DNA from 2 places in the Pseudofrankia inefficax genome. Region 1 is predicted to be linked to the other one. Evidence: riboswitches for the same ligand, from Rfam matches in the RefSeq annotation. Region 1 holds a riboswitch; the other holds the start of a gene.

Region 1 (4,574 bases):
GTCGCGAGAGCTGCTCAACTCGGTCAAGGACCAGCTCCTCGGCCCATCGCCGTCCTGACGTCACCGTCAGGCCCTCAGGAGAAGGCACACGACGCTACGCCGTAGGAAGGCCTGGACTCGGACGCGGGCCTTTTCTGTCAGGTGTCGCAGGGCGACGCGGCCGGCGTGGGCGCGGCCGGCGCCCCGCTGGCCCAGCCGGGCAGCAGCCGGTCGTCGCCGTCCGGTGCCCATCCGCCCGGCCCACGGGAGTAGCGCCAGCTCGGGCCGGTCGTCAGGTACTCGCGCACCGCGGTGAGCAGCCGGTCGACGTCGGCGGCCGTGGTGCCGACGCCGACGCTGGCCCGCAGCGCCCCGCCGGACGCGCCGAGTCGGCCCAGCAGCGGGTGCGCGCAGAACCGGCCGGCGCGCAGGCTGATCCCGTGCTCCGCCGACAGGTACGCGGCGAGCGCGTCCGGGTCGCGGCCCTCGACGGTGAACGCGACCACCCCCACCGGGGCCGTGTCCCCGGTGTGGCCGTCTCGGGTATCGCTGTCCATGGTGTCGGCGTTCCCGGTGTCGTCGCGGTCGGCGTCGGTCCAGAGCCGCAGGACCCGGACTCCGGGCAGGCCGGCGAGGCCACCTTCGAGGCGGGCCCGCAGCGCGTCGTCGTGGGCGGCGAGCGCCCCGGCGGGCAGCGCGGCGAGCGCCCGGCAGGCGGCGGCCAGTGCCGCCGCGCCGGGAAGGTTCGGAGTCCCGGCCTCGTGCCGCGCGGGAACGTCCGCCCAGGTCACCTCCGGCGACGGCGGCCCGTTCTCGGCTGGCGACGGCCCGTTCTCGTCTGGCGACGGCACGGCGGTCGGCGGGCGCAGGCTGACGTCGCGGACGGCGCCGCCGCCGGCCAGGTACGGCGGCGCGAGCCGCAGCCAGTCGGCCCGCCCGACGAGCGCGCCGGCCCCGAACGGCGCGTAGAGCTTGTGCCCGGACAGCGCCAGGTAGTCGACACCGAGCACGGCCAGGTCGATCCGGCGGTGCGGGGCGAGTTGGGCGGCGTCGACGAACACCCGCGCGCCGTGGGCCTGGGCGAGCCGGACGACGTCGGCGAGCGGCAGCCGCTCTCCGGTGACGTTGGAGGCGCCGGTCACGGCGACGAGCGCCGTCGGCTCGGCGCGCAGCGCCTCGGCGAGCGCGTCGAGCGTCCCCGCCAGGGTCGAGCGGACCGGCACGACGACCCGGTGCTGCGCCGACCAGGGCAGCAGGTTCGCGTGGTGCTCCAGGTCGAGCACGACCACCCGCCCAGGCCCCTCAGGCAGGTGCGCGACGGCGCGGGCCAGCAGGTTCACCGCGTCGGTGGTGTTGCGCGTGAAGATCACCGTGTCGTCCGGGCGGGCGCCGAGGAACCGCGCCACCTCCGCGCGGGCGTCCTCGTAGACGGCGGTGCAGACCTGGGAGGCGAAGCCGGCGCCCCGGTGGACACTCGCCGAGTACGGCAGCAGCCTGGCCACCTCGTCGGCGGCGCTGGTGAGGCTCGGCGCGCTCGCCGCGTAGTCGAGGTTCACGTGCCGGGTCCGGCCCCCGCCGACCAGCGGGATGTCAAGGTCACCGCCGACGACCGGCAGCAGCGGCACGGCTCCCGCGCCGGCGGCGAGGTCGGCCGTGCCGGCGGGAGCGCCCGTGCCCGCGGGAGCGCCCGTGCCCGCGGCCGGGTCGCCCGCGCGGCCGGCCGCGTCGCCCCCGCCGACGGCTGTGCCACCCGTGCCAGCCGTGGCGGCTGGAGTGAAGGATCGATCGAGAACGGACTGAGGGCGCGCCACAGCCATACTCCTTGGGTCCCGGGACCCTGGAAGGGTCCGCGCTTGCCGGCCGGACATCCCGGCGCGGCCTGGTCTCTACCCGAGGGGCACCCCACCGCGGAGGAGGGTTGCCGGCCAGCGAGCTCGGGCTTGCGCTGGCGCTCTTGACCTGGTTCGAACGTTAACTGATCTGTCTCACCTGCCGCCGTACGACGGCCCGACCTGGCGCGCGTACGTCGCCGCGGGCGGTGTCAACGACGCTAGCAGATTTCCCACCCACTTAGTGGGAATTAGCGCCGATCCGGCTGGTCTTGATCGCCGTTTCAGCCCTCGCATGGTCGTGACCTGGGCGTTTCCACAACCACCCCAGGGCCAAAACGGCGATCATGACCGACGGGAGTGCCGACTCGGCGCCGGCGCGACCGGTGGACCGCCCCCCGCGCCTCTAGTTGCACTTCGAGTGCAACTAGGTTCAGGATGGCCGACATGGACGGTCGCAACGCGCGGGGGGCGCGCAACCGGAAGGCGATCGTGGACGCGACGCTCACGCTGGTCGCGGAGCGGGGAGCGCTTCCGACCGCCCACGAGATCGCGCAGCGGGCCGGGCTCGCGCCCCGCTCGGTGTTCCACCACTTCCCCAGCCTGGAGGCCCTGCTGGCCGAGGCGGCGCGGTCGCGGGCCGACCTGTGGCGGTCGCTGCTGACGCCGCCGGAACCGGGCCGCTCGCTCGCCGAGCGGCTCGCCGCCGCCCTCGGGCAGCGCGCCGAGCTCTTCGAACAGATCAGCGCTGTCCGCCGGGTCGCGGTGCGCCTCGAGTCGAGCTCGCCGTTACTCGCCGAGCTTCTCGACGACAGCCGGGGGGTGCTGCGCCGGCACCTACGCCGCGCGCTGAACCCTGAGCTCTCCGCCGTCGGCCAGCCTGGCGCCGCGGGCATCGAGACCGCCGCCAGCTGGGAGATGTGGGACCTGCTGCGCCGCGACCTGCCGGTCGACGCGGCCCGCGCCGCCCTGACGGCCCTGATCGAGCCACTCCTGACCCGGGCATCCGGCACCGCGCCGTCCAACGCCCCGCCGTCCAGCACCCTGCCGCCCGGCGCCCCGCCGTCCAGTACCGAGCAGTCCAGCACCCTGCCGTCCGGGTCACGCGTGAGCCGGGCACCAGCGTCGAAGGAACACTGACATGGGACGCAAGATCCTCTTCATAACCACCGACCAGCAGCGCTACGACGCGCTGGGCTGCAACGGCGGCACCGTCGCCCGCACGCCCGTCGTCGACGGGCTGGCCGCCGCCGGACTCAACTACCGCCGCGCGATGAACCAGAACGTCGTCTGCATGCCGGCCCGCAGCACGATGATCACCGGCCAGTACGTGCGCACCCACGGCGTCTACGCCAACGGTGTCCCGCTACCGGCCGACGCGCCCAGCATCGCGGCGTACCTGAACGCGAACGGGTACCGCACGGCCCTGCTGGGCAAGGCGCACTTCGAGCCCGGCTTCGACCTGGAGGGCCGCTGGCCGGAGAACCGGCTGGCCCGGGACGGCTCGACCGGCCCGCACCGCGGCTTCGAGCACCTGGAGCTCGCGATGCATGGGCCTCTCCCCCTGTGGCACTACGGGAAGATGATCCACGAGCATCCCGGCAACCACGCCCAGGACTTCTACCAGCTCTTCGCCAACGGCGGCCTCAACGCGGCCGGCGGCGGTGACACCGGAGCGCCCCAGGTGAAGGTCAATCCGGTGCCGCGCGAGCTGTACCACACCGACTGGGTGGCCGAGCGCGCGATCGCCTGGCTCGACAGCCTCGACGCCGACGAGGACTGGTTCTGCTGGATCAGCTTCCCCGACCCGCACCACCCCTGGGACCCGCCCGCCTCGGAGCTGGGCCGGGTCAACTGGCGCGACCTCGACCTGCCCGCCGGGCATCCGGGCTCCCCCGAGGCCACCCGGAAGATCCTCGAAGGCAAGCCCGCGCACTGGCTGGCCTTCTACGACGGCTCGCACCCGAACCTGGAGGGTGGTCCCACCGAGTTCGTCCCGGCCCTGATGACCCACGACCAGGTCCGCGAGGTCAACGCCTTCACCCACGTCGAGAACGAGCTCATCGACGAGGCCGTCGGCCGGGTGCTGCGCCGGATCGACGAGCGCGGCTGGACGAACGACACCGACGTCCTGTTCACCACCGACCACGGCGAGCTGCAGGGCGACTTCGGCCTGCTGTTCAAGGGCCCGTACCACTGCGACGCGCTGATGCGGCTGCCCCTGGTGTGGCGGCCGGCGCCGTCGGCCGGGGTCACCCCGACCGTCGTCGAGGACCCGGTCGGCCAGCTCGACCTCGCCCCGACGTTCTGCGAGATCGCGGGGCTCCCGGTCCCCGAGTGGGTGCAGGGCAGGGCGCTGCCGAAGACCGACGGGACCGGCCGGGAACGCGTCATCACCGAGTGGGACAGCCAGTTCCCCACCGAGGATCTGCATCTGCGCTCGATGTTCCGGGACGGCTGGCTCGTCACCGCGTACGAGCCCGGCGGCGGCTATGACGGGACCGAGGGCGAGCTGTACAACCTGGCCGAGGACCCGCTGCAGTGGCACAACCGTTGGGACGACCCCGCCACCCGGTCGCTGCGCGACGACCTCGTCACCGACCTGCGCGACAACCTCCCACCGGCCCACGACCCGAAGCTCACCGTCGAGGCCCCCGTCTGACCAGTTCTTCCCACAGCCGCGCCGCCGGTCCGGGTGCCACTCCAGGGCACCCCGGACCGCGGCTCCGGCAGTCCCAGCGCGTCCATGATCACGGCCCTGGCAGT
Region 2 (4,574 bases), 3.5 Mb from region 1:
CCCTTCGGACCAAGCGTGACCTTGACGGCGTCGGCCAGCTGGTTCATGCCGCGCTCCAGGCCGCGCCGCGCCTCCTCATCGAAGGCAATGATCTTCGGCATGGTGTCGGAGTCCTCCCACAGGGATATGGCAGTGTGATGGCCTGGCCACAACGACGCCCGCGACGGACGATCACGCCACGACCCGCGCACGAGCACCCGCGGAAGCGAGCGCACAGACCTCCCAGGCATTCCTGGGGAACTCCCGGCGCTCGTGCAAGCGAGTGCACCGGGCGTTCCAGGGGGTCTCCCCCCTGGGCCAGCATGACGCGGGAACCCTGCGAAGTTGCCCTGGGGCAACGAGCAAGGCGTCCCTGATCGTGACCTCGTCGTTTCAGCCTGCTGGCACTCAGCTTACCTGAGTGCCAGTCCCCTGTTTAGCACTCGACCCCGGTGAGTGCAAGCTCGCTCCCCGTGCAGGCGAGCCCCGAGACCGTCCTACCAGCTGGCGCTGGCGTCGAGGGGCCGTGATCGTGAGTTAGCTCTCTGGTGGTTGTGACCAGGCCGGGGTAATGACCGCTAGAGGGCCAAAACGGCGATCACGTCGACTGGCGTGTTCGCCTGGCCGGTAGTGGATCGCTGCTTCTGCCCTGAGACGTGCGGCGGCCACGAGGCCGCCGGAGCGACGCGCTCACGCCAGCAGGGCAGAAGCGGCGGTGGTGCCTTCAGTCGTCGCCCAGCCCCGCGGCCTCGAAGGCGGACAAGGTCGGGGGGATCGTCGCGGTGGGGCCGGCGATGCCGACCAGGGGGTCGAGGGTCTTCAGGCCGTCGCCGGTGTTGTAGATGACGGTCTCGGCGTCGGGGTCGAGCAGGCCCTCGCGCAGCTGGCGGCGCAGGTTCGCGACGGTCACGCCGCCGGCGGTCTCGCCGAAGATGCCCTCGGTGCGGGCGAGCAGGCGCATGCCCTCGATGATCTCGTCGTCGGTGACGTCGGTGATCGCGCCGCCGGTGCGGCGGGCGACGTCGAGCGCGTAGGGGCCGTCGGCCGGGTTGCCGATCGAGAGCGACTTGGCGATCGTCGACGGGCGGACGGGGGAGACCGTGTCGACGCCGCGCTCGAAGGCCGCCGCGACCGGGTTGCAGCCGGCGGCCTGGGCGCCGAAGACCTTGTACGGCGTCGGCTCGACCAGGCCGAGCTTGCCCAGTTCGCGGAACGCCTTGTCGACCTTGGTCAGCAGCGAGCCGGACGCGATCGGGATGACCACCTGCGCGGGCAGCCGCCAGCCGAGCTGCTCGGCGACCTCGTAGCCGAGCGTCTTCGAGCCCTCGGCGTAGAACGGGCGGACGTTGACGTTGACGAACGCCCACTCGTACTCGTCGGCCAGTTGGCTGCACAGCTTGTTCACGTCGTCGTAGTTGCCCTTGATCGCGACAAGGGTGCCGCCGTAGACGGCGGTCGAGACGGTCTTGCCGTCCTCCAGGTCGTGCGGGACCAGGACGATCGACCGCAGGCCCGTGTGGGCGGCGTGCGCGGCGACCGAATGCGCGAGGTTGCCGGTGGACGCACAGGCGACGGTGGTGAAGCCCAGGTCACGGGCGGCGGACAGCGCGACGGAGACGACCCTGTCCTTGAACGAGTGCGTCGGGTTCGCGCTGTCATCCTTGACCCAGAGGGTCTTCATGCCCAGCTCGGCGGCCAGCCGCGGCGCCGGACGCAGCGGGGTGAAGCCGGCGCCGAGGGATACCCGACGGGCCGGGTCGTGGCCGGCGGGCAGCAGGCCGACGTAGCGCCACAGGTTCTGCGGACCGGCCTCGATGGACGCGCGGGTCACCCGGCGCAGCCGGTCCTCGTCGTAGGCGATCTCCAGCGGCGCGAAACACTCGAAGCAGACGTGTTGCGGGCCGAGCGGGTAGGTCGCGCCACAGTGGCGACAGGAAAGCGAGACCGCGGGGTTCGCGTCATCGGTCGTGGAGCCCGACTGGGCGGCGCGCTCGGGCGCAAGAGTCATCGCTGATCTCCTCATCTTTCCCGGGGCCGGCGGTGGCACCTCGGGTCGGAATTGGCACCTGCCGCGGGGAGCCTGCCGTGGACCACCCCCAACAAGACTGGGCCGCGCCCATCAGGTGATCGGCTGACCGGCTCGGTCAGAACCACCTTGGTCGCGCGAAGCGCGACACCGGCGGTCCGGGGGTCGCCCCCCGGGCAGGCATCGCGGCTGTGGCGAAGCTGATCCCCGAAGGGATCAGCGAGCAGGCTCATCCGCTCGGTTGCCGGGGCTTCACTGGGCCGTTCCCTCTGCCCCTCTGGATGAGCCATGTTCAGTTGTGTGTCCGTACTGTAGACCGCCGCCACCCCCCGCGCATCGTCCTTTTGGGCGCACAGGGTGTGATGCGGCTTGCGTCCCACTGCACGTCCGGGCGGCGGCCGGGGTGGCTCAGGACCCGATGATGGAGTCCCCCGGGACCCGACTTCGGAAAGACTCGGGGTTGCCGGACGTTGCAGGGACCAGGCCGGACACCGCGCGGCGGATGAGCTGATCGCGCGGCAACCGGCTGCCAGGAGGAGCCACGCGCGTGAGCATCCGTGCCGTCTACACCGATCTCGACGGAACCATGGTCGGCCCGAAAGGCTCGTTCTTCGTCGCCGAGGACGGATCCCACACCCTCGAGGCGGCGCAGGCGCTCGTCGACCTGCATGCCGCCGGCCTGACGCTCGTGCTGGTCAGCGGCCGGACCAGACCGCAGCTCGTCGAGGCGGCGGCGATCTTCGGGGCCGACGGCTTCATCGGCGAGCTCGGCGCGATCGTCGGCTGGGACCACGGCCGCAGCAGCGAGATCCTGCGCGGCGCGATGCCGGAGAGCTACACCCAGGTGCCCGAGGAGCTGCTGCACGAGCTGATCGCGGCCAACCCCGGCCGGCTCGAACTGCACACCCCGTGGCACACGGGCCGCGAGCTGGACGTGATGCTGCGTGGCAAGGTCGACGTGGCGACCGCCGACGCCTGGCTGCGCGACGCCGGCTTCGACTGGCTCTCGATGCGTGACAACGGGCTGATCGCTCCGCACCTCATGCCGGGCCTGGGCGTGAACCCGCACGTCTACCACCTGGTGCCCGAAGGGGTGGGCAAGGGCGAGGCCGTCGCCTGGGACCTCAGGCGGCGCGGCATCGACCCGGCGGACGCGATCGCGATCGGCGACTCGGCGAGCGACCTGACGATGGCCCGTTTCGTCGGCCGGATGCACCTGGTCGCCAACGCCCTGCGGCACCCGGACATCCCCACCCTGCTCACCTCCTACGACAACGTCGTGGTCGAGAAGGAGGCGGTCACCCTCGGCTGGGCCAGCGCCATCCGCGCTGCCGTGGCCGGTCGGGCTCCGCTGGCGGCCACGTCCTGACGGGCCGCCGGGGCCGTGGTCTGGATGTTGCCCGCGGCGGTGCACCGGCAACTTTCGGTCGGCGACCGCGGCCGGATTTTTGCGCGGCCGATCGGCGCCGACCTGGTCATGTGACGCGGTCAACAGGTCTACTCTGCCGTGTGTGCCAAACCTGACCCGAGCCGTGCTGGCGGGGCCCGATCCGGCGGCCGCCGGCACCGCACGGGTGCTGGTCGCCTCGAACCGAGGCCCGGTCGCGTTCTCCCTTTCCGATTCCGGCGCGCTGCTGGCCCGGCGGGGCAGCGGCGGCCTGGTGAGCGGGATGCAGGAGGTGATCCGGGACGCGGCGGCGGCCGCGGCCGGGCAGGGCGACGCCGCCGAGGGCGGTGAGACCGACCCCGAAGATCCGCCGTCCGGCATCGTCTGGGTGTGCGCGGCGCTGTCGGACGCGGACCGGCGGGCGGTGCGGGTGGCACCGGACGGCCGGCTCGATCGGGCCGGTTTCGACACCGGCGGCGCCGCGATCCGGATGCTCGACGTGGACCGGGTCGTCTTCGACCGGGCCTACAACGGGGTCGCCAACCGCACGCTGTGGTTCGTGCTGCACCTGCTGTTCGCCCCGGCCAGCGAGCCGAGCTTCGGGGCCGCGTTCTGGCGCGACTGGGAGGCCTACGAGGCCTACAACGCGATGTTCGCCGACGCGCTGGCCCTCGACGCGGCCCACGGCGCGGCCGTCCTGATCCAGGACTATCACCTGACGCTGGTCCCGGGCCTGCTGCGCAAGCTGCGCCCCGACCTGCGGATCTCGCACTTCACCCACACCCCGTGGGCGCCGCCGGACTACTTCCGGATCCTGCCGGACCGGGTGTCCCGGGCCGTGATCGGCGGCATGCTCGGGGCCGACCGGCTCGGCTTCCTCACCGCCCGCTGGGCGACCGCGTTCCGGGACTGCGCCCGCGTCCTGCTCGGCGACGAGGTCGAGATCGACGGTGTCGAGACCTGCGTGCTGGACGGCGGTCTCGATCTCGCGCCCGCCCCGGGGCCGATGGCCCCGCCGGCAGCGCTGATCGGCGGGCCGGCGCTCGGCCAGGTCTTTGACGAGCGGCCTCCGCCCGTTGTCGACCCGGGCCAGCCCGGTCACCGGGTCCGGATCGGCGTCCACCCGCTCGGGGTCGACGCCCCGGCGCTGCGGGCGCGGGCCGCGGCGAAGGACGTGGCGGC

Evidence for each region. Region 1 has a riboswitch for S-adenosylmethionine ahead of FRAEUI1C_RS15280 (aminotransferase class V-fold PLP-dependent enzyme). Riboswitches for the same ligand answer to the same signal wherever they lie in the genome.
Region 2: another riboswitch for S-adenosylmethionine. It lies ahead of thrC (threonine synthase); the one in region 1 lies ahead of FRAEUI1C_RS15280 (aminotransferase class V-fold PLP-dependent enzyme).

The regions. Positions count from the first base shown of each region.
Region 1 covers NC_014666.1:3,707,260-3,711,833, reverse strand. Annotated here, with positions in the region: gene FRAEUI1C_RS15285 (TetR/AcrR family transcriptional regulator) at 1-58, shown strand, start outside; gene FRAEUI1C_RS15280 (aminotransferase class V-fold PLP-dependent enzyme) at 138-1,796, opposite strand; SAM riboswitch class IV at 1,824-1,939, opposite strand; gene FRAEUI1C_RS15275 (TetR/AcrR family transcriptional regulator) at 2,256-2,948, shown strand; gene FRAEUI1C_RS15270 (sulfatase family protein) at 2,950-4,470, shown strand.
Region 2 covers NC_014666.1:175,789-180,362, forward strand. Annotated here, with positions in the region: gene groL (chaperonin GroEL) at 1-101, opposite strand, end outside; gene thrC (threonine synthase) at 704-1,987, opposite strand; SAM riboswitch class I at 2,232-2,293, opposite strand; gene FRAEUI1C_RS00705 (HAD hydrolase family protein) at 2,553-3,374, shown strand; gene FRAEUI1C_RS00710 (alpha,alpha-trehalose-phosphate synthase (UDP-forming)) at 3,517-4,574, shown strand, end outside.